One region of the Qipengyuania zhejiangensis genome, then DNA from elsewhere that is predicted to be linked to it. Evidence: predicted binding sites of a transcription regulator. Region 1 holds the regulator's gene; the other holds the start of a gene.
What was found. Region 1 encodes LexA, which represses DNA repair genes until DNA is damaged. Its sites were predicted from a motif close to GTTCCNCNCTTGTTCT; they were not measured.

Region 1 (15,617 bases):
CCGTTCGGCAATCTGCGCATCGACGTTGCTGGCTTCTTCAAACAAGGCCTTCAATTTGGCGTTCGCCGCCGAAAGGGCTGCTTCGTCGATTTCCTTGATCTCTGCCACTGCCTCGCGAAGCCGGGCGGCCATTGCGGCGATCTGGGATTCCCAGGCTGCCGTGGCCGCACTTTCGCCGTCACGCACCGAGGATGCAATGCGCGTGGATTCGAGGCGCAGGCTCTCGATCCGTGCCCGCAGTGTTTCCAGCGCGATCTCGTGTTCTGCCGCGGCAATTTCGCTGGCTTCGGCCAATTCGCTTCTAAGTGCGGTGGCACGGGCGCGGATGGCCGCAAGCGCATCCACTTCCCGGCTGTCGAGATCCGCGCGCACTGTATCGCTACCCTCGCGCAAGGCTGCAAATCGCGCTTCGGCCACCGTGCCCAGCTGGTCGGCCTGTTCGCCAAAGGCGGTGATGGCCTGATCCACGCGTTCGCGCAGCGATTCGACCTGCCTCTCGCTTGCCGAACCGAAATCGTTCAGCCGCTTGAAGCCGGTAATCAATTCCTCGAGCTGGCCTTTGGCCGCCCGTCCGGCGCTGCCGATCTGGTTCGACACGTCCTTGGCCGAGTTTGCGATAACCGGCAGATTGTCCCGCAGCCGTTCCATGTTCTCCAACGCGCTGCCGCTTACTCGCGCGATCGCGTCGATCTGTTCGCCGTTGTCGTGGATCAGGCTCTGGAGCCGGTCGGCGTGTTCCGAAATACGTTCCCCCGCCGAGCGGCCGAGGTAATCGAGTTCCCGCGTCTGGGTAGTGAGGAATTCGCGTGCCAGGCTCAGCTCGCGGTTCACCGTCGCCAGGCGGTGCTCCAGACGTTGGGATTCGCTCGCCAGGGATTGCGCCACCGCGCCAAACCGGCGTGCCTCGCGCGCCGAATTTCTGAGCGCCAGCATCCACAAGCATACCACCAGGAGGACAGGTATTGCCCAGGCTGTGATCCATCCGGCCCACTGCTGCGCGGAACCGCCGCCAAGCATCTCGGCCCTGTGGGCCCAGCCGTAGAAAGCCGACCAGGCTGCAATGGTCACAATGGCAAGGGCAGGGACGACCCATGTATAGGATCGTGAGCTGTGCTCCTCGCCCCACTCGTCCGTCCATTCGGCATCGATCGGTTCCGAAGTTTCTTCGATAACCTCTTGCGAAGCAAGAAGTTCGATTGTGTCGTCCGGTTGGTTGCCGGGGACGGCGTGGATCAGGGGTCGCTTTGCCATGGGACGGAAACTACCATGATTTCGTCATGCTTAAACCCACTTTAACCTGCCATGCGACGGGCTGAGGGGCGGAGCGCACAAACAAGTGCAGAAAGGCTCGCGTCCGAATTTTCCGGTGCCGCGCGCCGAGAAAGGGTCGCTTTGGGGTGGCAGAGGCGGCGATGCGAACCTAGAACAGCGCACCAAGGGTCACCGTTTCTTGCCGGAGTGCCTCGTGCGCGTCGCTTTATTGTCCATTCTTGACGGGTCCGCCGCTCCCGGCACCCTGCGCGCGCCGTTCCGGTATTTCGCCGGATCGCGCATAATCGAACGGCAGGTCGATCTCGCGCTCGCCGCTGGCTGTGAAAAGATCGCCTGCCTCGTCGACGGCGTGGGGCGCGAAGTCGTGGCCGCGCAGGAACGGGCGGAAAGTGCCGGGGCGCGGTTCATTGCCCTTCAGGAAGCCCGGCCGCTGTCGGGTCTGGTTTCGGCATCCGACGAACTTCTGGTGATTGGCGCGGGGGTTTTGCCGTCCGACGATATCGTGCTGCGGCACGCTGCGCGTCCGTCGGTGCTCGTATTTCCTGCCGCCGACGCGGTGCCCAAGGGTTTCGAGAGGATCGATCCCGAATTTGCATGGTCTGGCGTCATGTTGGCGCATGGGGCGATTGTGGAGCGATTGTCTGAATTGCCGCCCGATGCGGACGTGATTTCCTGCCTGCTGCGGATCGCGCTGCAATCCGGGGTGCGTATCCAGCCCCTTGAAAAGCGGTTGCTGGACGAAGGCCTGTGGCACTTCAACCCGACCGAAGCGGAGCTGGCTGACCGGGCGGAACACTGGATTCACAGTCACGCGGCAGCGGCCGCATTCACGGCCCCCGGACTTGCCGTTTCCGAACGCATCGGAACCAAGCTGGCGAAAGACCTGCTGGGCGGCAGGGGCGCGCGCATTCCGGCCATCGCTGCGGGCTTGGCGGGTGTCGTCGCCCTAACTCTCGGCATTCTGGAATTTCCTGTCGCCGCGCTCGGCTTTGCCGCGCTCATGGCCGTGTTCGGCGCGGCCGGAGAGACGGTCGAGCGCATCTCCAATGCGGGGCGCTTCGGGGTGCATAGATCCGCGCTGGCCAAGGCAGTCGACTGGCTCACCGACCCGATCCTTGCAATTCTGGTGGCGCTCGCCTCGCCTGAGGACACGCAGTGGCTGCGGCTTTTCGTGCCTGCCATTCTGTTTGGCCTGCTGCGGCTTGGCGAACGGTGGGGCGCACCTCGGTGGCAGAACACCTATCGCGATCGCGTCGCCCTGGCGTTGCTGATTGTGCCGGCAGCCTTCCTGGGCGTTGCACAGCCCGTGGTTGCCGTTATCGCATTGGTGGTGCTGGTATCCCTTTTTCTCGCTCCTTCGCGCGGCCAATAACGGCGAATTAACCATGCAGCGGATAATGCGGACCAATGATGTTGCACAATTCCGTGCCTGATTCCGCCGAACAAGGCCGGACCGCTTCGTTGCGCGATGAACTCGCGCGCGGAAACGCTGTCCTTGCGCGTGTTGCCCCTATACTCGGCCACTTGCTGGCGAGCCCCGACCATTCCCTGTTCAGCGACGAACTGGTCGCGCGCATTCGCGGCATGTGCCACGACCTTTCCTGGCAGATATTGCGCGCGCATGCAGAAGCCACCGGCGAGGCGGGCAGGGAGGCGTTTGCCGACCGCCACGGCGAAGCGCTGGCCGAACATTTCTTCTCCAGCCCGGTGATCCTGTCGCACTGCCACGCCCTTGCGCTGGAATGGCAATTGGCGTCGCGGATGGAGGTCCAGTACGGAATCGATCCGGTCCTCTCGCCCGTTCTGCAGCGGTTGATCGCTTCGAGCGATCCCAGTCAGGCGAGCGCCGCGATGGCGGCCCTGGCAGCGCAGGCCCGGTTCGCCCAGGCGCAGCGCCGCATGGAGCTATCGCTTTCGGAACTGCCCGGGGATCTGTTTCACGAACTGCTTCTTGGCTGGCGCGCTTTCAACGGCTCACGCCGGTCGGACGCGATGATTCGCGCAGAAGCCAAGCTTCGCAACGGGTACGATGAAAGCGCCGGACGCCTCGCCTTGTTGGCCCGCCTTGTGGCCGGAATCGGGGAGGATGCGGCCGATGCGTTGGATCTCGAGCAGGCGGGCGTGGCCCTGTTTCTCACGGCGCTGGCTGCGCGATCGGGGCAAGGCAGGGCAATTGCCGTCTTGTCCACCAACGAAAGGCAAGTGGTCCGGTTTGCTCTTGGCCTGAGGGCAGCAGGTGTCGCGTTCGAAAGCGTTGAAGCCGAGGTGATGCGGTTGCACCCCCAGGCGGAGCCGCTGGCCGCTCTCAAATCCATTTCTGCGGCGGAGGCGAAGCAATTGCTGGCCGAAGCCGGATCGTTGGGAATTGCCTGACCGTGGCGAGCGTAGGAACCCGATATATCGCCCATGGGAAGGTCGATGCGGACGGCAGGCTGGCCGAGGCGACCGAGCCGCTGGCCGGCCTTCAGGATGCGTGCGGGGGACGCATCGGGGAACCCGTCGCCATTCCCGAGCTGCGCGCACTGGTCGAAAAGGCCCAGCACTATGGCCTGCGCCTTGCGCGGCAGTTTTCGGCCGTAGACGGCGAGAATGTGGTTACGGCCTGGGTCGAGATCGCGCCCCAACTCTCGGACGACGGCGACGTGGTCGGTTGCGACATCGATGTGGTGAGTTGGCAAACCGAGGAATTGCCGCCTGAGAACGATCTGGACGCGGCGCGCAGGCGGGTGGAGATCAATCGCCACCTTGCGGATTGCACGGCCAGGCTGGACCCACGGCAGGGAATTCTTTCGGTCGATACCGAGGCATCGGATTTGTCGGACTTCGTCGCAGCGGCGCGCAACGGGATCGGCAGGCCGTGGACCGATTTCGTCCGGTTCTCCGGCAATATGCATGAACAACCGGCCCACTGGCGCCTGCTGGACGGGGCCAGTTGCGAAATCGAAGGGTCGGCGCGGCGTTGGACCGCGCATCTCGAACCCCTCGGACAAGCGCAGCCGGGAAGCGCCGGTTTCGTTCTTTATCTGACCGCTGACACGCCCGATACGGCGGCAACAGGCGGTGGGCCATCGAGCGCCATCGAAGGGGCATCTTTCGGCCGCGATCTGACACCCGTACTGCGCCAACCGATCAACCGCATTATCGCGAACGCGGAAACCATTCGGACCAAGCTCGCCGGTCCGATAGCAGATGAATACAGCTCCTACGCATCCGACATTGCATCGGCGGCACAGCACCTGCTTGCCCTGATCGATGACCTGTCCGACCTGGAAGTGGTCGAATCCGAACAATTCGTCACCGCGCCTGACCGGATCGAGCTGGCTGACGTTGCCCGGCGCGCTTGCGGGATTCTGGGCGTGCGGGCGCAGGAACGCGGAATTACTCTCGTGCCGCCCGTCGAGGGCGAGAGCCAGCTGGCAATCGCCGAATTCCGGCGAGTTCTACAGATTTTGCTTAATCTTGTAGGCAACGCGATCCGGTACGCGCCGGAAGACAGCCAGGTCTGGATACGGCTCGACAGGATCGGAAATCGCGCGCTGATTACGGTGGCGGATCAGGGCCACGGCCTCGATGAAACGCAGCAGGCGCGCGTGTTCGAGAAATTCGAACGCCTTGGCCGCAGCGGTGACGGCGGTTCGGGGCTTGGCCTCTATATCTCGCGGCGGATTGCGCGGGCGATGGATGGCGATCTGACCGTCGAAAGTGCGCCGGGGCAGGGCGCGCGTTTCACGCTCTCGGTCCCTGCGGCAGACGATATGCGTACCGAATTGCGCGAAGGACCCGGCAAAGACTTGCCGATCGTAAGGGAAAACGACTGACACGAAAAAGGGGTGCCGAAGCACCCCTGGTTCGTTTGCGTTCGCTGGCCGGATCGGCGGCGTCTTAACGCTGGCCGATGGGCACGTAATCGCGCTGTGTCGGGCCGGTGTAGAGCTGGCGCGGGCGACCGATGACCTGGCCTGGATCGGAGATCATTTCGTTCCACTGGGCAACCCAGCCCACCGTGCGGGCAAGTGCGAACAGGGCGGTGAACATCGTCGTCGGGAAACCGATCGCCGAAAGGATCACGCCCGAGTAGAAGTCCACGTTCGGGAAAAGCTTCTTTTCTTTGAAGTAATCGTCGTTGAGGGCCATTTCCTCAAGCTGAAGCGCGGTTTCGAAAACCGGGTCCTTGACGTTCAGGGCTTCGAAAACTTCGCGCACGGTCTTTTGCATGACAGTCGCGCGCGGGTCGTAGTTCTTGTAGACGCGGTGGCCAAAGCCCATCAGGCGGAACGGATCGTTCTTGTCCTTGGCGCGCTCGATGTAGTGCGGGATACGGTCAGGTGTACCAATTTCCTGCAGCATGTTGAGCGCGGCTTCGTTTGCACCGCCGTGCGCCGGGCCCCAAAGGCAGGCGATACCGGCAGCGATACAGGCGAACGGGTTGGCACCCGACGAACCGGCGAGGCGCACGGTCGACGTCGAAGCGTTCTGTTCGTGGTCGGCATGGAGGATGAAAATCCGGTCCATCGCCTTTTCGACCGCAGGGTGGAGTTCGAACTCCTCAGCGGGAACACCGAACGTCATCCGCAGGAAGTTACCGGTGTAGCTGAGGTCGTTCTTCGGCTGCATGAAAGGCTGGCCGATGGAATATTTGTAAGCCCAGGCCGCAATCGTCGGCATCTTCGCAATCAGACGGTGGCTGCTGATCTTGCGATGTTCGGGGTCCGAAATATCGGTGCTGTCATGGTAAAACGCCGAGAGAGCGCCAACAACGCCGCACATGATAGCCATGGGGTGCGCGTCGCGGCGGAAACCCTGGTAGAACTGGCGCAGCTGGTCGTGCAGCATCGTGTGGCGCGTGATGGTATAGGTAAAATCGTCCAGTTCGTCCGCGCTCGGCAGCTCGTTGTTGAGCAGCAGGTAAGACACTTCCATGAAGCTGGAGTTTTCGGCCAGCTGGCCGATCGGATAGCCGCGGTGCAGCAGGACACCCTCTTCGCCGTCGATATAGGTCAGCGCGCTTTCGCAGCTGGCGGTCGACTTGTATCCGGGATCGTAAGTGAACTTGCCGGTGGCACCATACAGCTTGCGGATGTCGATGACGTCCGGCCCGACACTACCCTGAAGTATAGGGAATTCCTGGGTCTGTCCGCCCAGATCGAGAGTTGCCTGCTTGTCGGCCACGCGTTTCTCCTCAAACGTTTCCAGTGGTTCCTGCCGGGGCGGCTTGCGCATCGAGACGAGCAAGCGCCTCTTCCTTGCCCAACAGGACCAGTACATCGAAAATTCCGGGCGACGTGGTCGTGCCCGTCAACGCTGCACGCATGGGTTGCGCCAGCTTGCCAAGGCCCAGTTCCTGAGCCTCCGCATACGATTTCGTAGTGGCTTCGAGAGCCTCGATTGTCCAGTCATTTTGCAAGTGCAGCATTTTCGACAATCCGGCAAGGCGGTCACGTGCTTCGTCATCGAGCAGAGACGCCGCCTTTTCCGTCATTTCGAGAGGGCGTTTGGCAAATAGAAATGCTGCACCCTCAACAAGTTCTTTCACGGACTTGGCGCGCACCTTGAGAACCGGCATTGCCTTTGTGAGAAGCTCAAGATCGGCACTGTCGCCCAGTTGTTCGCCAACGATGCCAGCCAGGCGCCGGTCGTCCGCCTCACGGATGTAATGACCGTTGAGGTGTTGCAACTTCTTCACATCGAAACGTGCGGGGCCCTTGCCCACGCCGCTGAGGTCGAACAGTTCGATCGCTTCCTCGCGGCTGATTTCTTCGCGGTCGCCATGGCCCCAACCGAGCCGGAGCAGGTAGTTGAACAGCGCCTCGGGAAGGATGCCTTCCTCGTCGCGATAGGCCTCCACACCCACAGCGCCGTGACGCTTGGACATCTTAGCGCCATCCGGGCCGTGGATCAGTGGCACATGGGCGTAGATGGGGTCGGGCCAACCGCCTTCGATCACGTCCATCGCGCGGATAATCGGCAGTTGGCGAAAAGCGTTGTTCAGGTGGTCATCGCCGCGGATGATGTGGGTGACACCCATGTCGTGATCGTCGACCACCACGGCCAGCATATAGGTCGGCGTGCCATCTGCGCGCAGCAGGACGTAATCGTCGATCTCGGCGTTCTGGACGGTAACGCTTCCCTGCACCTCGTCCTGAATGGTGGTTGCGCCTTCGGTCGGAACCTTGAGGCGGATTACGAAGGGCGCGCCTTCCGGTGCCTCGGCAGGATCGCGGTCGCGCCAGCGCCGGTCGTAACGCAGCGGCTGCTTGTTGGCACGCTGCTGAGCGCGCATTTCTTCCAGTTCTTCGGTGGTTGCGAAGCATTTGTAGGCATGCCCGGCGTCGAGCAGTTTGTGGGCGACCTCCGCATGGCGTTCCGCGCGGTCGGACTGGAACAGGGGCGGCGCATCGTAATCGAGGCCAAGCCAATCGAGTCCGTCGATGATCTTGTCGATCGCGTCCTGCGTGCTGCGCTTGCGGTCGGTATCCTCGATCCGCAACAGCGTGCGTCCGCCGTGGTGCCGGGCAAACAGCCAGTTGAACAGCGCGGTCCGGGCACCGCCGATGTGAAGGTAACCGGTGGGCGAGGGGGCAAAGCGGGTGACGACCGTTCCCGGGGTCTTGCCGGCGGCGTCCACACTATCGCTTGCCATTTTCTCTCGCTTCCTTTCAAATACTTACATGGCGACGCAAGGGACGCCTTCAGTTCCGTTCGACGAGGTGGACGATCCCACCCTCGACACATTGCGGCGCCCTTGGCGCATGCGCGGGCGCTTGTCCAGTTTTGCAGGGGTTCCGGGCGACCGGATCGACGGTTTTCTGGGCGCTTCAGGCTTCGATCGTGGCCCGTGGGTGACGGTGGGGTTTGCGAGCGGCATCGGGCTGTGGTTCGCGCTCGACAACCCGTGGCAATGGGCTGGCGCCATTGTTGGTCTCATTCTTACTGCGCTCGGGGCGGCGACCGTGTGGCGCGGGCGCGAAGATCGGGCGTATCTGTTGATTTCCGTCGTCGTGCTGGCCCTCACCATCGCGGCCGGCATCGCGCTGGTATGGACCAGATCGGAACTGGTCGGAGCGCAGCCCATCGATGCCCCGCGCTTCGAACGCATCGACGCCCGCATTCTCTCACGCGAAGAGCAGCCATCGGAAAACCTCATCCGGCTTGTGCTGGCAGCGCGGGACGCAAGCCGGGGCCGTGCCGTGGCCTATCGGGTCAATGTCGATCTGGACGAGGACACCAGCGCGTTGCGGGAAGGGGCCCGGGTGCGGTTGGCGGCGCGGCTCATGCCCCCATCACCGCCGGTAGTTCCGGGAGCGTACAATTTCGCCCGTCGAGCCTGGTTCGACGGATTGGCGGCGACGGGGTCGGTGGTGGGGCCGATCGAGATCGTGGAAGAGGCCACCGGGGAAGCGGGGCGGATTGCAGGGGTAAGGCGGGCCCTGTCTGGCCATGTCCGGCGCAATCTCGATGGGTCTTCGGGGGCGATTGCGGCAACCCTTGCGAGCGGTGACCGCGGATCGATCCCCGCTGCCGACGAAGTGGCAATGCGCGATGCTGGTCTGACCCATCTGCTGTCGATAAGCGGGCTCCACGTGAGCGCAATCATTGCCGCTGCCTTTCTGGTTGTGATGAGGGTTTTGTCGCTTTGGCCGTGGCTTGCCTTGCGGGTCCGACTGCCTTTGGCTGCCGCGGGGGCCGCGGCGCTGGTGGGGGTTGCCTATACCCTGCTGACGGGTGCCGAAGTGCCCACGGTGCGCAGTTGCATCGGCGCGTTGCTGGTGCTCGGTGCGCTTGCCATGGGGCGTGAGCCGTTATCTATGCGGATGGTGGCCGTCGCCGCGATGATCGTTCTGTGCCTGTGGCCCGAGGCGCTGGTCGGGCCGAGCTTCCAGATGAGCTTTGCTGCCGTGCTGGCGATCGTCGCGCTGCATAACGCCGAACCCATTCGCGAATATCTCGCACCACGTGAGGAAGGCTGGTGGCGCAAGGCAGGGCGCCGGGTGGTCATCCTGTTCCTGACCGGCCTGGTGATCGAGATTGCGCTGATGCCCATCGTGCTTTTCCACTTTCACAGAGCGGGCATTTACGGTTCGCTTGCCAATCTGCTGGCTATTCCGCTGGTCACGTTCGTCTCGATGCCTCTTGTGGCGATTGCGCTTCTGCTCGATCTGATCGGGGCTGGATCGCCGGCCTGGTGGCTGGTGGGCAAATCGCTCGATCTGCTGCTTGGAATTGCGCACACCGTGTCGGATCAGCCGGGCGCGGTGAAACTGGCCCCGCGCATTTCGCTTGCCGCGGTGTTGGTTTTCGTCGGTGGGGGACTTTGGCTCGCGTTATGGAGAGGGCCGACCAGGTTGTGGGGCCTGGGCATCGCTGCGTTGGGTGCGCTGATGATGTGGAGCGCGCCCCCCGCCGACATGCTGATCACAAGAGACGGGCGGGATGTCGGGATACGGGCAGGGGACGGCCGGTTGCTGGTATTGCGGGACAGCGCCGGTAGCTATGCGCAGGACAATCTGCGGGAAATGTCCGCCATCCAGACACCGCCGATACCTCTTGCCGAATGGCAAGGCGCACGATGCAGCCCGGATTTCTGTTCCATTGTCCTGGATCGCGGGCAAAAACCCTGGCGTATCCTTGTCGCCCGGAGCCGTAATCTGATCGAGGAGCGCGCGCTCGCTGCCGCTTGCGAACAGGCCGACATAGTGATTGCTGACCGATATCTGCCGTATTCCTGTCGGCCAATTTGGCTCAAAGCCGATCGTCGTTTCCTTCAACGGGAAGGCGGAACGGCCCTATATTTGCATAGCGGCCGTGTCGAAACGGTGGCGCAGGGCGAGGGCAGGCACGGGTGGTGGCGGCCGGTCGAGGATTGATTGCCCCGACCGGCGCGCACCATCACGCCGCATCAGTGATAGCGGCGAAGCAATCCTGCCAGTTTGCCCTGCACCTGGACCCGGTGCGTGTCGTAAACCTGCGGTTCGTAGGATCCGTTCGCCGGATCGAGCCGTACCCGTCCGGCTTCGCGGTGGAGATATTTGAGCGTGGCTTCTTCATTGTCGACCAGAGCGACAACGATTTCACCGTCACGGGCCGTGTCGGTGCGCTTCACCAATGCGAAATCACCGTCGAAAATCCCGGCTTCGATCATCGAATCTCCAGACACTTCCAGAGCGTAATGTTCGCCGGGGCCGAGGAGGGCGGCAGGAACCGGCATGCTCGACTGGCCCTCGATAGCCTCGATCGGCGCGCCTGCCGCAATCCGTCCGTGGAGCGGAACGTCGATAATGTCGTTTGCCGGTTGCGGGGCAGCGGTCCTCGGCGGGACAACCGCCGTCACGGTATCGTTGACCGCGCGCGGTTTTGCAGCGCCGGTCACGGCATCTTCGGGAAGCTTGACCACTTCGAGCGCGCGCGCCCGGTTGGGCAAACGACGGATGAAGCCGCGTTCCTCGAGGGCCGAGATCAACCGATGAACCCCCGACTTGCTCTTGAGGTCGAGAGCTTCCTTCATTTCTTCGAAGCTCGGTGAAATTCCGGTGTCTTCCAGACGCTGCTGGATGAAGCGGATCAATTCGTGCTGTTTGGCGGTCAGCATGTTCGCGATACTCCCGTGTCGCCTGTTCACAACCCTGTGAACGAATGCGGAACAAGTAAGCAACGTGATTCGCTAAGTCAAGCAATTGCGCCATTTCCGACCAATCGCCGGGAGAACAGGTGTTCGCCTATTGTCCCGTGCGCGTTCGTTCAGCCGTTCAGAAGTTTGTGCGTCGCCGCTTCGACATCGCCATGCCTCATGAGGCTTTCGCCAACCAGGAAGCTGCGCACACCTGCGCGTTCCAGGCGGAGGCAGTCGGCGTGACTGGAAATGCCGCTTTCGCCCACCAGCAGCGCGTCTTTCGGAGCGAGCGCAGCGAGGCGTTCGGTCGTTGCAAGGTCGGTCGCGAAGGTGCGAAGATCGCGATTGTTCACGCCGATCAAACGTGAGGAGAGCCGCGATGCCCGCTCCATTTCGCCTTCGTCGTGCACTTCAACGAGCACGTCCATGCCGCGTTCGATCGCCGCTTCCTCGATTTCATGCATCGCGCCGTCATCGAGGGCCGCGACGATGATCAGGATGGCGTCGGCCCCGATGGCGCGGGCTTCGGCCACTTGCCAGGGGTCGACCATGAAATCCTTGCGCAGGACGGGGATCGGGCAGGCCGCGCGAGCTTCCACCAGAAAGTCTTCGTGCCCCTGGAAATACGGGGCATCGGTCAGGACCGAGAGGCATGCGGCACCTCCGGCGGTGTAGGCTCTGGCGTGGTCGGGGGGGCGGAAATCGGGCCGGATCAGGCCCTTGGACGGCGACGCCTTCTTGATCTCTGCAATCAGGCCGAATCCCTTTTCCTGCGCTGCGGCAAGAGCGGTTGCGAAGCCGCGTGTGGGCGACTGTTCGCGCGCAAGACTGTCGAGCGTGGTCAGGCTGCGTTGAGCCTTCCGAGCGGCAACCTCTTCCCGCTTGGTTGCGCAGATTTCGATCAGCTTGTTCATCGTGCCAGCGCAATCCAGTTTTCGAGAAGTGCTTTCGACTTGCCGGAATCGAGGGCCTCGGCTGCGATCAGGGCGCCCTGCGCCCAATCGTCGGTCTTGCCTGCGACGATCAACGTGGCGGCGGCGTTGAACAGGACGGCATCGCGATAGGCGCCGGGCGCACCAGACAAGAGCGCCTGGAGCGCCCGAGCGTTGTGCGCGGGATCACCGCCCCTGATCGCGTCAACGGGCGTGTGGGAAAGCGAAGCCTGGCTCGCGTCCACCCGACGCATCGCAAAATCGTGGTCGACCACATCGGCGAGTTCGTTGCCGCCGGCCAGGCTCAATTCGTCCAGCCCTTCGTCTCCCGAAGCGATGAACGTGCGATCCGTGCCCAGCTTCGCCTTCGCTGCTGCATAAATCGGAACATAGGCCGGCCGTGCGATGCCGATCAATTGCCGCCTGACATCCGCGGGATTGGAAAGCGGCCCCATCAGGTTGAATATCGTGCGCACACCCAAGCGCTGGCGAATTGGGTGGATGCGGCCCATCGCCGGGTGGTGATTCTTGGCGAAAAGGAAACAAATTCCCAGCTCGGACAAGGACTTTTCGGCAGTTCTTCCCGCCGCTTCCATATCCAGCCCGAGCGCTTCGAGCGTGTCGGCAGCGCCCGCCTTGCTGCTCGCCGCGCGATTGCCATGCTTGGCCACGGGCACCCCGCAGGCTGCCACAACCAGGCTTACAGCCGTCGAAACGTTGAGGGTATGGTGTCCATCGCCGCCCGTGCCGCAGCAATCGACCGTGCCTTCTGGTGCATCGAGCGGGATCAATCTTGCGCGAAGCGCCCGCGCGGCACCGGCAATTTCGTCCGCCGTTTCGCTTCGCGTCGACATTTCCACGAGGTAGCGAGCGATTTCCTCGTCACTCGTTTCTCCGTCGAGGATCCAGCCGAATACTTCCTCGGCTTCGTCCTCGCTCAAATGCGATCGTGAATCAGGCAGAGTTTTCATGCAGGGACTTTCGCGTCGATCCCGCACAAGGTCAGGAAATTGGCCAACAAGGCGTGGCCATGTTCGGTCGCAATGCTTTCCGGATGAAACTGAACACCGTGGATCGGCAGTTCACGATGGCGGAACCCCATGACGCTGCTTCCATCGAGGCCGGGCGTTTCGCTTGTGGCGTTGACTTCAAGGCAATCGGGGATGCTTTCCACCACGAGCGAGTGGTACCGCGTGGCCACGAACGGAGACGGCAATCCGGCAAACACGCCGCTAGCGTCATGCGTCACGGGTGACGTCTTGCCATGCATCAATCCGCCCCGCACGACCTTCCCGCCAAAATGCTGTCCGATGGACTGGTGCCCAAGACACACGCCGAGCAGAGGCTTGGCGGCATCAGCACAGGCCGCCACGAGATCGAGACTGACGCCCGCTTCGTTGGGCGTACATGGGCCGGGGGATATCAGGAAACCGGCCGCCCCGGTGGCAATCGCTTCGCTCGCCGAAATGGCGTCATTGCGGACGACCTCCACTCCGGCACCCAGTTCCATAAGGTAATGGACCAGGTTGAAAGTGAAGCTGTCGTAATTGTCGACGACGAGGATGGGCGGTTGCTGGGTCATTCGAGGCGTCAATGGCGGGACGAGCCCGTGCTTTCAAGCAAGTAAAGCTCGCCGTGACGTCACGCCTGCTTGCCCGCGAAGCGATCCGATGCGCGCACCAGCCCATCGGTGATACCGGGTTCGGTGTACAGATGCCCTCCGTCCGGCACGATCTGGAGGTCGACCTGCGGCCAGACCTGCTTGAGATCCCAGGCGGAGCGGGGCGGGGTGCAACAATCATGGCGGCCCTGGACGATCACGCCGGGGATGCCCGCGAGCTTGTGAGCGTCGTCGAGCAGCTGACCTTCTTCCAGAAAGCAACCGTTGCGGAAGTAATGGTTTTCGATCCGCGCGGTGGCCACGGCGTTCTCGCCATCGGCCATGTGCGAAATCGTATCCTCTTCGGGGAGAAGCGTTACCGTGACGCCTTCCCAGCGGTTCCATGCGGCCGCTGCGGCCTTGCGGACCTCGGGATCGGCATCGTCCAGCAGGTCGCGATAGGCTTCGAGTAGGTCGTCCTGCCGGTCCTCGTCCACATGACCGACGAACGCGTCCCATTCTTCGGGGTAGAGTTCGCTGGCGCCGTAGGTGCACAACCAGTCCAGTTCGATCTGGCGGCCAAGGAAGATACCGCGCAAGACCATCTCGCTCACCCGTTCCGGATGCGTCTGGGCATAGGAAAGCGACAGGGTCGATCCCCAGCTCCCGCCAAAGACCAGCCATCGATCATGGCCGCACATCTCGCGAAGCTTTTCCATGTCGCGCACGATGTGCCACGTCGTGTTGTCCGCCAGACTGGCAAACGGGGTCGAACGCCCGCAACCACGCTGGTCGAACAGCAGGACATCATACAGTTCCGGGTCGAACTGGCGGCGCTGGCCCGGGCTGCATCCGGCACCGGGGCCACCATGAAGAAAGACCGCTGGCTTTGCGCCGGGTGTGCCGACCTTTTCCCAGTAGATCGAATGACCGTCGCCAACCTCGAGCATTCCGGTCTCGTAGGGTTCGATTTCCGGGTAAAGGGTGCGGCGATCTTGCGTCATTGGGAGGCCTTCCTTTTCACCACCACGATCGGTCCGATGGGCGCGCCCTGATCCAGCCTTTCGGTCGCCGGATTCCAAAGCTGCGAGACATTCCCGTCAAGAAACAGCGCGTTCTTCACGGACAGCTCGTCGCGATAGAACCGGGCGATCTTGCCAAAGGAAACGGGTGCGTTCGAAATGACGAAGTGGGCACGACCCTGCTCATCGACGCCGACCGCATTCCGCGTGAGGCGGGAAGGGCCGTCGCGGGTAATCTCGGGGTGCAGCTTGCCATCGATCACCAGCATCGGGCCGGACTGGGTTCCGAATTCGGGACGCTCGCTCACATTGGCGAGGAAATCGGCGGTTGTGCGAACATGCCATTCGCCGCCCGTGCCGTAGAACACCCCGTTGGGGTTCATGTGAAAGTTGCCTTCGCCTTCGGCCGTGTTGAGTGCCTTCAACCGCTCTGAATCCTCGACGAAATATCCGACCGGATTGCCTTCCTCGTCAAACATTCCCGCGTTCATCGCAAAGGCGATCGTTTCGGGGTCGCGTGATTTCGCGAAGGAAGAAAGGCTGCGGTAGGGCGGCTGACCGTCCGGTGCCAAATCCATCGAAATGGTGTGCCGCGAAGGGATGGCGAGGCAATGAGTCAGCGGCGTATTTTCAAATATGATCGAACGGCATGCGCTCTCGACCGAACTAGCGACCGTGGCGGACGGGTCCGTCGGCGGGGCCGCGGAGGCAGGCCCTTCCTTGCCGTCGATCCGGGTGCGGACGACAGGTTCACCCTCCGGCTGCGCTTCGCAAGCGGCCAGCGAAAGCAGGGCAAGTGTGGCGAAGTATATTTTCATTGTCCGAAACCGGGTTCCTGGGCGAGGCGAACCGCCTCTTTGGCCGCCGCGAGCAGGGCGCCCGCCTTGGCTTCGCATTCGCGTTGTTCATAGGCAGGTTCGCTGTCTGCAACGATCCCGGCGCCGGCCTGCACATGCATGGTGCCGTCTTTGACCACTGCGGTGCGCAAGACGATACAGCTGTCGACCGAACCATCGGGTGCAAAATACCCGACGCCGCCAGCGTAAGGCCCGCGGGTGGCGGGTTCCAGTTCGGCGATGATCTGGCATGCGCGCACCTTGGGCGCGCCGCTGACGGTCCCGGCAGGAAAACCGGCGAAAAGCGCATCGATGGCGTCCTTGCCGGTGGCCAGTTTCCCGACGACG
Region 2 (15,617 bases), on a different contig from region 1:
GGTGCCGATAATCAGTCCCTGCGACATAGGAGAGAATTCGATGACCAGGGTACGCATGACGACATTGGCCGCTGCGGCCGCCGCGCTTTCGCTGGGCGCTTGCGCCACGATCGAAGAAGGCACCGCCGAAACGTTCGCCGACACCTATTACGCCGATCTTACCGGCGCGCAGGAAGTGGGCGGCGGCGATCCCGACGGGTCGGGCCGCGCAGAAATTTCGATCTCCGACGGGTTCGGCCAGGTCTGCTGGGATCTCAACGATATTCGCGGGATCGGTCCGATCACGGCGGCCCATGTCCACGTGGGCGGAGCCGGTGTTAACGGCCCGCCGGTCTTCACCTTGCGCGCAGCCAACGAAGGCGGCTGGAAAGGCTGTACCGACGGCAGCGAATGGACGCAGGACCGTATCGAGGACGTCCCCGGCGATTTCTACGTGAACGTGCACACGGCCGAATTCCCGAACGGGGCAATCCGCGGCCAGTTGCGCGACTGATAACGACAAAGGCCCCCGTCACACGGTGTGACGGGGGCCTTGCGTTGTTTCGGGTTGCGGCGATCAACCCTGATTGTCGGGCGTGCGATACGGCACGAAATCGTCGAGGAAAATCACCCCGGTGAAATAGCCGCCAAACCGGTCGATCAAGGTGATCTGGTCGGTGCGGCACAAGTTGCTGGCGTCGAACCGCTTGATCACCATGATTTCATCGGAATCGATCTGGTCCGGCGTACGGGTGCGATTGACCCACAAGGTATCGCCCGCCTTGTACACCAGCGCCGTCCCGTCGATCTGGCGCAGGGTGCGGCTGCCGATGGTGCGGATGCAGCGTTCCGGTTCGCCTGCGACACGACCTTCGAGCAGCTTCGCAAGCTTCGCCTCGCCCTTGGTTATCCCGGGCGCGGCATGGTCATCCGCCGATACGGGCGCGGCGAACAGGGTAAGGGCGGCAGTGGCGGCAATCACGGGCTTGAGCATGGCGATTCTCCTTGCGAGGATGCGGTGTTACACGAACCGTGCTGAACCTGCGATGAGCCGCGCACGCGGCTACGGCGCGGTTCAGGCGGTGCCGCCAACCGTCAGACCGGCAACCAGCAGGGTCGGCTGGCCCACGCCGGCGGGCACGCTTTGCCCACCCTTGCCGCACATGCCGATCCCTTCGTCCAGCGCCATATCGTTGCCGATCCCGGTCACCTGCGTCAGCACGCTGGGACCATCGCCGATCAGGGTCGCACCCTTGATCGGGGCCACGATCTTTCCCTTTTCGACCTTGTACGCCTCGGTGCAGGCGAAGACGAATTTTCCTGAGACGATGTCGACCTGTCCGCCTCCGAAGCTGGTTGCGTAGATCCCATCGTCAACGCGGGAAAGAAGCTCCGCCGGATCGTCGTTCCCGCCCCGCATGAAGGTGTTGGTCATGCGCGGCATGGGCGCGTGTTCGTAGGATTCGCGGCGGCCGTTACCGGTCGGCTCGACCCCCATCAGGCGCGCGTTGAGGCGATCCTGCATATAGCCCTTGAGGATGCCGTCCTCGATCAGCACCGTCTCGCGCGTCGGGGTGCCTTCGTCGTCGATCGACAGCGAGCCACGGCGTTCGGTGATGCTGCCATCGTCGACCACGGTCACGCCGGGCGCGGCGACGCGTTCGCCGATTCGACCGGAAAACGCGCTGGTCCCCTTGCGGTTGAAATCGCCTTCCAACCCATGGCCGATGGCTTCGTGGAGGAGGATGCCCGGCCAGCCGGGGCCGAGCAGCACGGTCTGTTCGCCCGCGGGCGCGGGCACGCTTTCGAGGTTCACGAGCGCCTGGCGCACCGCTTCGTCCACTGCGCGCAGCCACGCGCCTTCGTCGAACAGGCGGTCATAGAGATAGCGACCGCCGAAGCCGAAGCTGCCGGTTTCGCGGCGGCCGTTGGATTCGGCCACGATCGACACGTTCAGGCGGACCAGCGGGCGAATGTCGCGCGCGGTGAAACCGTCGGCGCGCACGATCTCGATTGCGCTCCAGCTGGCGGACATGCTGGCCGAAACCTGCGCCACGCGCGGGTCCTTGGCACGCGCAATCGCGTCGATTTTCTCCAGCAGCGCGACCTTCTCGCCAAACGGCACCAGGTCGAGCGGGCTGTCTTCGGTGTAAAGGTGGCGGTTGGTGCGTTCGGGCGGGGCGGCGTGCGGCCTGGTGGTCGCATCGAGCAGCTGCAGGGTTTCGCCTGCGCGCGCAATCGCGGCGGCGGACAGGTCGTTGGCGTGGGCGAAGCCCGTCGTTTCGCCCGATACGCCGCGCAGGCCAAAGCCCGAATCGCGCGAATAATCGGCGGTTTTCAGGCGGCCGTCATCGAAGGCGAAACTCTCGCTCGCCATGAACTGAAGGTACAGCTCGCCATCGTCGCACGGTTTCAGCAACCGCGCGGTCAGCGCCTTGGCCTCGTCGGGGGAAAGCTTGCTGCCGTACAGCAGCGCGAAGGGATCGTTCGCTTGCGTCATGCCCCTGTATGTAGGGAAGCATGGCCGCCGCGAACAGGGGCTACCTGTGGCCCGGGTCCGCGCCTTCGGAAATGTCCATCAGGGTCGACTGGTCGACACCGTCGGCAGGGCCGCCTTCCAGCACGAAGCGCCGGTCGCAGTAACCGCAATCGACATAGCCGTGCTCGTCGATCTCGAGATAGATCTTCGGATGGCCGAGCGCGGCAGGCTTGTACGCCTCGCCGCTGCGGATGTCGTTCGCACCGTCACACCAGACGCGGCGGGTTGTCACCTTGGACACTTCGGGAGGGGGCAGGCTCATGGCGGTGCGCGATAAAGATTCGTGCGCCTGCGCGCAAGCACTCCGCGCTTGCCCCGGCATGGGCGCGGGGCCTAGGGCAACGGACATGACCACACCTCCTGCGATCCGGATCGACAATCTCGTCAAGCAATACGCCCCTGCCGGGCCGGGCGAACCGCCCAAGATGGCGCTCAAGGGCGTCAGCTTCGATGTGCCCCAGGGCGGAATTTTCGGCCTGCTCGGCCCCAACGGCGCGGGCAAATCGACGCTGATCAACATTCTTGCCGGGCTTGTCGGCAAGACGGCTGGCAACGCCGAGATCTGGGGCTTCGACATCACCGATAATCCGCGCAACGCGAAGCGTTCGATCGGGATCGTGCCGCAGGAAATCGTTTTCGACCCGTTCTTCACGCCGTTCGAAGTCCTGGAAAACCAGGCCGGTTTCTACGGCGTCCCCAAGGCCGAACGCCGCAGCGAGGAATTGCTGAAAGCGGTGCACCTGTGGGACAAGCGCGATGCCTACGCGCGCACGCTGTCGGGCGGGATGAAGCGCCGCCTGCTGATCGCCAAGGCGATGGTTCATTCGCCGCCGATCCTGGTTCTGGACGAACCGACGGCCGGGGTCGACGTGGAACTGCGGCGCCAGCTTTGGGAACTGGTGACCCAGCTGAACCGCGACGGGGTAACCGTTGTTCTGACAACGCATTACCTCGAAGAAGCCGAACAGCTGTGCGACAGGATCGCGATCATCAACCACGGCGAACTGATCGCCGACAAGCCGACGCGCGAACTGGTGAACATGGCGCGCGAGAAGATCGTTGCGGTCACGGTCGACAAGGACCTGGCCGGCCCGATCATGGAAGAAAGCTTCGTGCGCGCCGAGGTGGTGGAGCCGCGGCGGCTGGAAATCACCTACGATCGCGACAAGGTGAGCGCCGGACAGGTTCTCGCCGTGGTGCAGAGCCACGGCTACACGATCGAGGATGTCACGACGCGGGAAGCCGATCTGGAAGATGTCTTCGTCCAGCTAACCGGCGGCTAGTAGCCGCGGCGCCTGGCGGTCAGGATGCGTGGTCGTACGAACGCCACGTGTTCTTGCGGAGACGCCTGATGGGCGTGCCGCAATCGTTGCAGTGACCGACATAGTTGAGGCCGTCCCAGACGACGTTCGGTCGGTCGGGACGATGGCGGCCGGCAAGGCAGGCTATTCGGGCGAACACCACGGTATCTTTTCTCCAGCGTTACGCTGAACAGAATGCGACCCTGTTCGTGGCGTTGCGCGGCGAATACGCGCAGATTGCGTCCGCACAAGCGGAAAGAACGTGCGGTTGCGAAAAGCAGATCCGCAACCGCACGAAATATCCTTCAGCGAAGCCGGTGGCTCAACCCGGCATCGCGCACCTGCTGCACTTCCCAGTAATTGGGGGCGACCTGTTCCAGCGGTGTGGAGCATCGTCCGCAACGGGCCACGACCCCGCCTGTGACGCGCCTGATGGCGTCCTGGTCGACGCGATGTCGCCCGAACGCGCAGGCGAGGTATCCGATTTTCATAAGTTTGCGACCTTCCCGACTCGTATCCCCTGCAAAGCCGCCGATACACACGGGCAACGCGGTGCACAGGCCGCTAGCGGCAAGCCGTTCTGTTCTTGCCGCGCGCCGAAAGCGTCGGCATGGCAGCGGGCATGACCCACGACGTACTTGTCATCGGATCGGGCGCCGCCGGACTTACGGCCGCACTCGCGCTTGCCGAACACCGCAAGGTTCTGGTCCTTGCGAAGGGCGACCTCGCGAGCGGTTCGACCGCCTGGGCGCAGGGCGGCATTGCCGCCGTCCTCGATGCGGGGGACACGTTCGAAAACCATATCCGCGACACGATGGTTGCCGGCGCGGGTCTGAACGACCTGGAGACGGTCGAGTTCGTGATCGAGCGCGCCCCTGCCGCGATCGACCGCCTGTGCGAACTGGGGGTTCCGTTCAATCGCGAGAAGGACGATCTTCACCTGACCCGCGAAGGTGGGCATTCGCACCGCCGCATCGTCCATGTGGACGATGCAACCGGCTGGGCGGTGCAGGCCGCCCTGCTCAAGGCCGCCGAAGAAAATCCGAACATCACCCTGCTTCCCGGCCAAAGCTGCGTGGACCTGATTACGGCGCGCAACCAGGTGAACTATTCGGGGTCGGGCCGCGTCTGGGGCGCTTATGCGCTGGTCGAGGAAACCGGAGAGGTGGTTGCCCATGTCGCGCGCGCCACGGTGCTGGCTGCCGGCGGTGCGGGACGGGTCTACCTGTTCTCGACCGCCCCGCGCGGGGCCACCGGCGATGGCATCGCGATGGCCTGGCGTGCGGGCGCGCGCGTTTCCAACATGGAAATGATGCAGTTCCACCCGACCTGCCTCTACAATCTCGAGGTCAAGAATTTCCTCATCACCGAAGCCGTGCGCGGCGAGGGTGGGCGCCTGTTCAACCCGGTGACGGGCGAGCGGTACATGGAGAAATACGATCCCGAGCGGATGGAGCTTGCCCCTCGCGATATCGTGGCGCGCGCGAATGACGACCAGATCAAGCGCTATGGCCTGGATTATGTCCACCTCGACATCAGCCATCAGCCGCCCGAATTCGTGAAGGAGCACTTCCCCACGATCCATGAAAAGCTTCTCGGCCTTGGCATCGACATGACGACAGGCCCGATCCCGGTCGTCCCGGCCCAGCATTACACATGCGGTGGGGTGAAGATTTCGCTCGATGCGAAAACCGACCTGCCGGGTCTGTGGGCGGCGGGGGAATGCACCGAAAGCGGCCTGCACGGCGCCAACCGCCTTGCCTCCAACAGCCTGTTGGAATGTTTCGTGTTCGGCGAAGCGGCGGCAAAGGACATCCTCGAATGCTGGGACACGCTCGACGATCCCCCCGAAATCCTGCCGTGGGATGAAAGCCGGGTTACCGATTCCGATGAAGAGGTGGTCATCAAGCAGAACTGGACCGAAATCCGCCGCTTCATGTGGAACTACGTCGGCATCGTGCGGACCACCAAGCGGCTCGAACGCGCCGCTCACCGCATTCGGCTGCTGCGCGAGGAAGTGGAAGATTACTACGGTCACTTCCGCGTCACGACCGACCTGATCGAACTTCGCAACCTGCTGGAATGCGCCAATCTGATCGTGCAGAGCGCGCTCCACCGGCGTGAGAGCCGTGGGCTGCATTTCATCCTCGATCACCCGAAAACCGATCCGGTTGCGCGCGATACGGTGCTCATCCCCTGACGTAAGCCGTTCGTCGGGTTACAGATGTGGTCAATAGACGGGCGTCGATCGTTCGGCGGGTCGATGTTGTAACTTTATTCCGGAAATGGTCTCCAGAAAGACAGAAGCAGTCGCACGGTGCGGCGCTTCGATCGACCATATTAGCCTCCGCACGAGCTTCTGGGACTGTGCTCGGCTTTCGGTCCAACATGGCCGGTCATCCCGATACCCCCAAGGAGGATGATCCGATGAACACGTTTGCAAAGCTTATTTCCGCCCCTGCACTGGCCGCAGCCCTGGCGCTCGGCGCGGCCCCCGTTTCCGCCGCAGGCGACGACGGTATCGTCGTTACCTCGCCCGGCGCCATGAAGGCATGGCAGGAACAGACCACCGACCGCCTCAACCGCCAACTGGACCGCGTCGATGCGTTCTCCCGTGGAACGGCGCTGGTCGGCACCGTGCAGATCCGCTTCACGCTCGACGATCAAGGGCGGCCTTCCAACTTCGAGACCGTCCATGCATCGGGCGATCAGCGTGCGATCCGCGATGCGCGGATGGCCCTTCGCAACCTGCGCGGTCTTGACGAAGCGCCCGTAACCAACGTCGGCGACGCGGTATTCCAGGCCAACATGATCTTCGCCCGCGATGGCGAGGAGAAAGAGCGGCTTCTCGCCGAATTGACCGGTGTGGAAAGCCAGCGGCTGGCTGCCGGCGGCAGTCGGGCGACCGTGACATTCGGGACCTGATCCCGGCCATCCCCACAAGACCGCCCGGTGCCGTGCGCGCCGGGCGGTTTGCCACATGCGCCGCGTGAATCGCGATTTGCCATGGACAAGAGCGCCGCTTTGCGGTGAATCAGTTTCGTAAAGCAACGATAAGGGAGAACGCCCGATGCCCAAGGTGACCGCGAACGACATCGTGATCCATTATGAAGAGCACGGCGATCCCGCTGCACCCCCGATGTTGCTGATCATGGGTTTCGGCGCGCAGCTGACGCTCTGGCCCGACGAGCTGGTCGAAGCCTTGGCGGGGCACGGCTTCCGCGTGATCCGGTACGACAATCGCGACATCGGTCTCAGCCACAAGTTCGACGGCGTGAAAGCGCCCGGCATCGTCAAGATGACGCTGCTTTCGAAGCTCGGCATCAAACCCAAGGTCCCCTATACCCTGGCCGACATGGCGGATGACGGTGCGGGCCTGCTGGATGCGCTGGGCATCGAAAAGGCGCATATCGTTGGCGCCAGCATGGGCGGAATGATCGCCCAGCATTTTGCCTCGCGGCACGCGGACAAATGCCTGTCGCTGACCTCGGTTTTTTCCACCACCGGCAATCCCAAGCTTCCGCCGGCCCGCCCCGAAGCGATGAAGGCGCTCATCACCCGCCCGAAAAGCATGGAAGAAGATGTGCTGGTCGATCACGGGGTGATGGTGGCGCGCACGATCGGATCGCCCGGCTATCCGTCCGAAGAAAAACGCCTGCGCGAACGCACCCGCACGAGCGTGCGCCGCAGCTTCTATCCCGAAGGGCCGACGCGGCACCTGTCCGCGATCGTCGCCGATGGTGACAGGCGTGCTATGCTCAAGGATGTCAGCGTACCGACGCTGGTGCTGCACGGCGAGGACGATCCGCTGGTGCCGGTCGAAGGGGGCCGCGATACCGCCGCCAGCATACCGGGCGCCAAGCTCAAGACCATTCCGGGATGGGGCCACGACCTGCCGCTGGAACTGGTCGATGAAGTGGCCGATGCCATCGCGGACCATGCCCGGTCCAGCGTCGGCTGATCCGTCAGGACGGCGGTACGAACCCTTCGGCGAACACCATCACACCTTCGGAATTGTCGGTCCGGTGGTGAATGATCGCCTGGTATTCGGGTGATCCGTACCAGGCGTGCAGCGCGTCTCTGGATTCGAACTTCAGCACGATGGTGGATTTGCCCGGGCGCCCTTCGGCGGCTTCGCTATGGTGATCGGCCACCAGCACCTCGGCCCCATGCGCGATCAGCGTCGGGACGACCTTGGGCGTGTATTCGGCGTATCCGGACGCGTCGGTGATGTCGTAGCTGGCAATGACATAGGCAGCCATGTGGCGTTCCCCGCGAATGAAGCGTGTGACGACCCACCCGTTCCATGCGCGGTAATTGGCACGCCGACAAGGGCGCCGCCGAACTTGCGGGCGCGGAAAACCGCGCTCCTCTGCAAGGACGATTGACAAGCCCCGCCCGTGGCCTACGCCTGCAGTCGGGTCCGGGGGGAACTATCACATGCATGCACCGACGGCGCGTAGCCAGGAACGTATCTGGGGCCATCCCAAGGGGTTGATCTTCCTTGCGCTCACCGAAGCGTGGGAGCGGTTCAGTTTCTACGGCATGCGGGCGCTGCTTGTGCTGTACATGGTGCAGGAACTGCTGCTGCCGGGCCGCATCGAAAATGTCGCGGGCATGGGTGCCTATCGCGGCTTCGTCGAAGGCGTCTTCGGCGAACTGAGCACGCAGGCCTTCGCCAGCCAGACCTTCGGCCTTTACGCCGGTTTCGTCTATTTCACGCCGCTGTTCGGCGGTTTGCTGGCGGACAAATGGCTGGGCGCCAAGCGGGTGGTCATGCTGGGCATCGCGCTGATGACCCTTGGCCATTTCGCCATGGTGTTCGACTGGTCGTTCCTGCTCGCGCTGCTGCTGCTCGTGCTGGGTTCGGGGTGCCTGAAGGGCAATATCGCCGCACAGGTCGGGCATCTGTACGAACGCCACGAAGAAGCCCTGCGATCGAGGGGCTATGCGATCTTTTCGACCGGCATCAATATCGGTGCCACCATCGGGCCGCTCGTGTGCGGCCTGCTGGCGCAGGTTTACGGCTGGCATGTGGGCTTCGGCGCCGCGGGCGTGTTCATGCTGGTGGCCGCAGTCGTCTATTTCTCGGGCTTGAAATACTTCGCGGCAGATCGCGCGGTCGCCCCGGAAGGGGAAACCCTCCCGCCGCTCACGTCGGCGGAATGGCGCCTGATCGGCCTGATCATTGCCGTGATGATCATCACCATGTTCCAGAACCTCGCTTTCGAACAGCTGTTCAACGTGGGGCTTTTGTGGGTGAACGAACGGGTCGACCTGACGGTTGGCGGGTTTGCCGTCCCACCGGCGTGGTTCGCATCGGAAGACAGCTTTGCATCGATCCTGGCCTTGCCCGTGCTGCTGGCGATCTGGGGCTGGCAGGCCCAGCGGGGGCGCGAGCCGGACGACCTGGGCAAGATTTCGACCGGTGCGCTGATCATGGCGGCATCGGCGCTGATGCTGGCGCTGGGTTCGCTCAGCGCGCCGGACGGGAAGGTTTCGATACTGTTCCCGCTGGCCGCCTTCTGCCTGTCGGGCTTTTCCTTCATGTACCAGTGGCCAACCGTCCTGGCGCTGGTTTCGCGGCGGGCACCGGCGAAGATCAACGCCCAGATGATGGCCGGCGCCTATCTCTCGCTGTTCTTCGTGGGCATCGCGTCAGGCTTTATCGCGCGGTTCTACGAGCCGCTGGGGGATACCGCATTCTGGCTGCTGCATGTCGGCCTGTCGGCTACCGGTGCCGTGATGGTGATGGTGTTCGGCGGGACGCTGCGGCGGCGGATGGACGCGCTCGAACAAGAGGGCTGAGAGCCTGCCCGGCGGGCCGACAAGGTCGATTTTTCGGCTGGTCTGACCATCCGTCGAACGGCCGCCGAATCCAATCCCGAGTCGCTTGCGCTGCGCTGTTGTTACGTTGCGGCCAGCACCTCTACTCGCGCATCGCGAGCCTGCGAAGACACCCGTGTGCGGAAATTTTGTTCCGCATTTGGAAGGACACGACAACATTATTTCAGGCTTTTGACAAAGCCGTCAGGAAGCGTAGATTTCGCGTTGCCTGGCGGTTTCCGCAGACATCGCCGGAGCGATCGACCCTAGACCGTCATCGCATTGATAAAAATCGACAGTCGCAACCTGTGTGATACCTTCTGCGGCCGATCATCTTTTGATTAGAAAGGATGATCCCATGAACAAGCTTACCATTCTTGCGTTATCTGCCGCGGCCACCGCCTCGATAATCGCGGTGCCGCTGGCCTCCCAGGAAATTGTCGTGTCCCCGCGCGGCACGACGACATTCGTGCAGGAGGTCTCGAACGACCTCAACCAGCAGTTGGAGCGCATCCCCATGGGGCCGCGGTTCGACAGCCATGGCATCGTCAAAATCCGCTTCCGCTCCTCTGAAGACGGCCGGCCGGTCGACATTTCGACCTACCAGTCTTCGGGGCGCAACCAGCTCGACGCGGCTGCCCGCCGCGCCGTCCGGGGTCTGACGAGCCTTGCGCCGCTGCCGCGCGGAGCCAACGGGGCCAACGTGATCCAGGCAAACATCATCGTTGCCCAAAGCGAACGGCAAATGGAGAACTACACCAGGCGGCTCGCCCGCGAGGAAGCCGCACGGATCGCCTCATCGCCCGAAGAACGCGCTGTGCTCGCCCTGACCCTGGGCGCAGACCCCGTTTCCTGACCCCTCAGATCTGGGGCAGGGGCCTTCTCGGCGCAGGGGCGGTGTCTGTCTGCGGGGTGCCGCCCCGCGCCGGGATCGCAATTTTAAAGACCATGGGCTCCGCTTCGGCGGGGCCCATTTGCATCCCGCCCGGATTCGAAAATTGCGCGCCCGGATTCCGATGATTCACAACCCGGACATCGAACTTTTGCCCGCAAAATTTTTTTCACGGATTCATTTTCCGGGTTGCACACCGCGCGAGTCCAGCTTGGTCCACGCGTCGCTGCGTTGCAGTGGCCTAGGACACCGTGACCAATGGCCTTCCGGCAGCGTTAAATTTTCATTGACCCTCTTGCGCAGGAGTCGCCAGTGATTCAGTATATAGTGGTCGGTTACCTGGGGGCACCCACAAGACCTAGCGGATGAGGCGTTTCTCCCCATATGGGGTGCAAGCCGGTTGTGCGCTGTCCTGTGGGGAAAAAGGGGATAAGTTTTCGCCCTTGGAGACACGAAAATTGCTAGGCGGGGATTGCAACCGCCGACTCGAACACATGTGGAACATGCGCATGGACATGCGCGGTTCTTCCAGGGCTTAAAACGGCGGGGATGATGATGGATTTCAAAAGCGGGGACGACACGGCGATGGCACTGGATCTGGATACACAGGATACCGCCGAAGACACGGCCACGAACGATGCGAAAGCACCTGAGAAAGCGGTAACGATGGACAAGGGCGATACAGGCAGCGAAGCGCTGGTAAGCGCAGCTGCAGGCGAAGCGCTGGCTGGCGCGATGGCCGAAGCTGCCAAGGCCGACAAGGAAGACAGCAAGAAGATCCTCGATCGCCGGTTCGATGTCCGCACCGATCCTTCGCGTGACGAAAACCTGACGGATTTCGGCCGCGAAACGCTGATCGATCGCTACCTGCTGCCCGGTGAAAGCTTCCAGGACCTGTTCGCCCGCGTCGCCGATGCGTTCGCCGACGATGCCGAACACGCCCAGCGCCTCTACGATTATATTTCGAACCTCTGGTTCATGCCCGCGACGCCGGTCCTGTCCAACGGCGGCACCACGCGTGGCCTGCCGATCAGCTGTTACCTCAATTCGGTTTCCGACAGCCTCGACGGTATCGTCAACACCTGGAACGAGAACGTCTGGCTGGCGTCGAAGGGCGGCGGCATCGGCACCTATTGGGGCAATGTCCGCGGCATTGGCGAACCGGTTGGCCTGAACGGCAAGACCAGCGGCATCATTCCCTTCGTTCGCGTGATGGACAGCTTGACGCTTGCGATCAGCCAGGGTTCGCTGCGCCGCGGTTCGGCCGCCTGCTACATCGACGTGTCGCACCCCGAAATCGAGGAATTCCTCGAGATCCGCAAACCGTCGGGCGATTTCAACCGCAAGGCGCTGAACCTGCACCACGGTGTGTTGCTGACCGATGCCTTCATGGAGGCGGTTCGCAACGGGGAAGAGTTCGACCTGCTGTCGCCGCGTGACCAGTCGGTCCGCAAGACCGTGGATGCCCGCAGCCTGTTCCAGAAGCTGGTTGAAACCCGCCTAGCCACGGGCGAACCCTACATCGTGTTTTCCGACACGGTGAACCGCATGATGCCCAAGCATCACCGCGAACTGGGCCTCAAGGTTTCGACTTCGAACCTGTGTGCCGAGATCACCCTGCCCACCGGGATCGACCACCTTGGCAACGACCGCACGGCGGTGTGCTGCCTGTCGTCGCTCAACCTTGAAAAATGGGAAGAGTGGGAAGGCGACAAGCAGTTCATCGAAGACGTCATGCGCTTCCTCGACAACGTGCTGCAGGATTATATCGACCGTGCGCCTGAAGAAATGGCCCGCGCGAAATATTCCGCCATGCGCGAACGCAGCGTCGGCATGGGCGTGATGGGCTTCCACTCCTATCTCCAGAAGAAGGAAATCGGCTTCGAAAGCCCGATGGCCAAGGTCTGGAACCTCAAGATGTTCAAGCACATCAGCGCCAAGGCCGAAGAAGCCAGCATGGTTCTTGCCAAGGAACGCGGCCCGTGCCCCGATGCCGAGGAAACCGGCGCGATGGAACGGTTCAGCTGCAAGATGGCAATCGCACCGACGGCGTCGATTTCGATCATCTGCGGCGGCACCAGCGCCTGCATCGAACCGATCCCGGCGAACATCTACACGCACAAGACCCTGTCGGGTTCGTTCGTGGTGAAGAACCCCTATCTGGAAAAAGTCCTCCAGAAGAAGAGCAAGGATTCCACCGCCGTGTGGAATACGATCCTCGAACGCGGCGGTTCGGTCCAGCACCTCGATTTCCTGACGACCGAGGAAAAGGCGACGTTCAAGACGAGCTTCGAAATCGACCAGCGCTGGTTGCTCGAATTCGCGGCCGACCGCGCGCCTTATATCGACCAGGCGCAGTCGCTGAACCTGTTCATCCCGGCCGATGTCGACAAGTGGGATCTGATGATGCTGCACTTCCAGGCATGGGAAAAGGGCATCAAGTCGCTCTATTACCTGCGGTCCAAGAGCGTGCAGCGCGCTGGCTTTGCGGGCGGCGTGGAAGCCGACAACACCGCCGATGCGGCCCGGATCGAGCTTATGGCTGCCGGAGCCGAACCGACCGATTACGAGGAATGCCTCGCCTGCCAGTAACGCGGCCGGCAACGGGCGAACATCACAAGCCGCTTCCCTCCGGGGGAGCGGCTTTTTCGTATCTGACGCAATCTGTTCGAAGGCGTCCGGTTTCAGGTCGCTAACACGGCGCCGTCCGCAAAATGGCAGAGCGCCCTCTGCCTCGCCCTCAGTCCAGTTCTTCCATTGCGGAATACGCCAGTTCGACCCTGTTCCGCCCGCGTTGCTTGGCGCGATAGAGCGCTTCGTCGGCGCGGGCGATGAGGTGGCCCATCGAATGCGAACCCGATGCGGCGCAAACACCGATGCTTGCCGTGATCGCGCTGCGCATGTGCGGTCCGGCGATAATGTCCAGCGCGGCGATCTTCCGGCGCAGTTCCTCCGCCACGACCATCCCCGTCCGTGGTCCGCGTTCGATCAGGATAGCCACGAATTCCTCGCCGCCGAACCGGGCGGCGTGCCCGCCGTGGCGCAACAGGCAATATTCGATCTCGCGGCAAACCTGGACCAGGCACTGGTCCCCCGCCTGATGGCCGAACTGGTCGTTGAAGCGCTTGAAGTGGTCGAGATCGATCATCATCACCGCGATTTTTCCATCACCGGCGCGATCGGCCATTTCGGCATAAACCCGTTCGATCGTGCGGCGGTTGGCCAGACCGGTGAGCGGATCGCTTTCCGACAGTTCGCGCAGCAGGCTGTTGCTTTGTTCCAGGTCGAGACGGACGAAGCCATGCTTCAGGCTCCGCAAGAAGTCGCGCGCCTCCAGCATCCAGACGCGCCGGGCCAGCATGACGGCACCGACCGCCGAAACGGAGAGGAACACCATGTGCTGGAGCATGAGTTCTGCCGGCAGGGCGTGCGGCAGCAGCCCGGCGATGAACGTGGCGAGCGAATAGACGAGCGCAAAGCGCACCTTTTCCGTCATCGTGAAGGGGAGCGCCTGAAGCGCCATCGCCAGAAGCACAACCGTTGCCATGCTGTAGCGCGCGATCACGTCGGACGATCCGAAGCTGGAGATGGATATCGCCGTGGCCGCGAAGAACGACAGCGTCGCCATCACGGCCAGCTTGGCCGGTGCCACCTTTCCGCGGCGCAGCAGCCATAGGGCGATGTAGGTCAGGGGAAGGGCAAACGCGGCGCGAATCGCCAGAACGATGATCGCCACATCCGGCATCACCAGGAAATCCAGCAGGCTCGACACGGCGATGACGGCAAGGCCAAGCTTCAACTGGAAAGCCAGCTCGGTTGCCGCCGTGCTTTCGCGGTGCCTGTTCCATTCCTGACGCAGCTCTTTTGGCCAATCGCTCACCCGGCGCGTTTCAGCGAGAGCCGCATCCACGGATTTGCGCAAGGCAAGGTCAGGGGGTGAGAACAGGTCCATGGTGACCCGGTTAATAATCCGCACAAGTTAAGCCCGTGCCGAAACCCTTGGTGTCCGCGGTGTTGCGCGAGATGGTGTCGAAAAGGTTAAGCGCCCGTTTAGGACAAATGAAAACTTCGCTTATCCGGCGGGGTTTTGCGGTTGCGGCCGCCAGTCTGGGCCGTGCCCATTGGCCGGTTCACCACGGCTCCGTCGGGTGGGACGGATAGCACGCGGCGCGGCGCGACACGGTGCGACAATTCTACTCTTGCGCCAAACAACGCTCCTGTTATTTGCAATTGCAAATCACTCGCAAAAAGGAATTCTCATATGCGCAAGTGGCACCGCTGGCTGTCGCTCTTTTTCGGCGTTTTCATGCTCTTCATCGCGGCGACCGGCCTGCTCAGCCACTGGGCAGCCTTGTGGCCCGTGGCCGAACCGACCGCGGCCGAACTGGCGTTGCAGGAGCCGCCCGCCGGGTTCGAATGCCCGGAAGCCTGGCGCTGTACGCCGCCGCGACCCGAAACCGGCCCGCGCAGCCTGGTGGGCTTCTTCCACCATCTGCATTCTGGCGACGAATTTGGCCCCGTCGGTACCGCGATTTCGATCCTGTCGGGCTTTGCCCTGTTGTTCTTCTCGTTCTCGGGGCTGTGGCTCTATATCCAGATGTGGCGCCAGCGCGCGGCAAGGGGCGCACGGGACCGCTGGTTCTGGAAGTAACGCGGCGGCGCCTTGCGCGCGGCCCTTCGCGGATAGAATTGACGCCCCGCCTCGATCGAGGCGGGGCGCCGGGGTTCGCAGACAGGGTCCGCAAAGGGGGGGAAACCGAACCACGCCGCTGTTCCCCGGAAAATCGATTGGTCTTTAAGGACTTGGCTGGTTAACGGACGAAACGGGGCTGCGTTCCACCGGCTGCCGCTTTCAGCCCACAGCTTATCCCCGCCGAATCATTACCCCTTGCCTTCGATTCCGCGGCATGATTCCCTATATGAGTCGCTCGCGCCTGATCCATGGAGACCACAAGATGTCGTTGCTCGAAGCCCGCAAGACCTACAAGCCCTTCGAATACCCCTGGGCTTACGAGTTCTGGAAGCGGCAGCAACAGATCCACTGGATGCCGGAAGAAGTTCCGCTCGGCGAAGACTGCCG

Region 2: VR863_RS11565 (ribonucleoside-diphosphate reductase subunit alpha) is a predicted target of LexA. The motif match lies at 11,025-11,040, and genes of this name have one in related genera.

The regions. Positions count from the first base shown of each region.
Region 1 covers NZ_JAYKGO010000001.1:1,032,029-1,047,645, forward strand. The annotation lists gene VR863_RS04945 (coiled-coil domain-containing protein) at 1-1,251, opposite strand, end outside; gene VR863_RS04950 (hypothetical protein) at 1,481-2,644, shown strand; gene VR863_RS04955 (hypothetical protein) at 2,698-3,645, shown strand; gene VR863_RS04960 (sensor histidine kinase) at 3,648-5,090, shown strand; gene VR863_RS04965 (citrate synthase) at 5,155-6,441, opposite strand; gene gltX (glutamate--tRNA ligase) at 6,452-7,912, opposite strand; gene VR863_RS04975 (ComEC/Rec2 family competence protein) at 7,941-10,136, shown strand; gene lexA (transcriptional repressor LexA) at 10,169-10,858, opposite strand; gene trpC (indole-3-glycerol phosphate synthase TrpC) at 11,008-11,793, opposite strand; gene trpD (anthranilate phosphoribosyltransferase) at 11,790-12,782, opposite strand; gene VR863_RS04995 (anthranilate synthase component II) at 12,779-13,393, opposite strand; gene pip (prolyl aminopeptidase) at 13,453-14,415, opposite strand; gene VR863_RS05005 (phosphodiester glycosidase family protein) at 14,412-15,251, opposite strand; gene trpE (anthranilate synthase component I) at 15,248-15,617, opposite strand, start outside.
Region 2 covers NZ_JAYKGO010000003.1:786,535-802,151, reverse strand. The annotation lists gene VR863_RS11625 (CHRD domain-containing protein) at 41-493, shown strand; gene VR863_RS11620 (hypothetical protein) at 557-973, opposite strand; gene tldD (metalloprotease TldD) at 1,055-2,479, opposite strand; gene VR863_RS11610 (zinc-finger domain-containing protein) at 2,520-2,780, opposite strand; gene VR863_RS11605 (ABC transporter ATP-binding protein) at 2,866-3,801, shown strand; gene VR863_RS11600 (hypothetical protein) at 4,125-4,310, opposite strand; gene nadB (L-aspartate oxidase) at 4,430-6,019, shown strand; gene VR863_RS11590 (energy transducer TonB family protein) at 6,247-6,744, shown strand; gene VR863_RS11585 (alpha/beta fold hydrolase) at 6,890-7,780, shown strand; gene VR863_RS11580 (DUF1330 domain-containing protein) at 7,785-8,081, opposite strand; gene VR863_RS11575 (peptide MFS transporter) at 8,260-9,627, shown strand; gene VR863_RS11570 (TonB family protein) at 10,004-10,501, shown strand; gene VR863_RS11565 (ribonucleoside-diphosphate reductase subunit alpha) at 11,093-13,129, shown strand; gene VR863_RS11560 (GGDEF domain-containing protein) at 13,278-14,489, opposite strand; gene VR863_RS11555 (PepSY-associated TM helix domain-containing protein) at 14,799-15,188, shown strand; gene VR863_RS11550 (ribonucleotide-diphosphate reductase subunit beta) at 15,493-15,617, shown strand, end outside.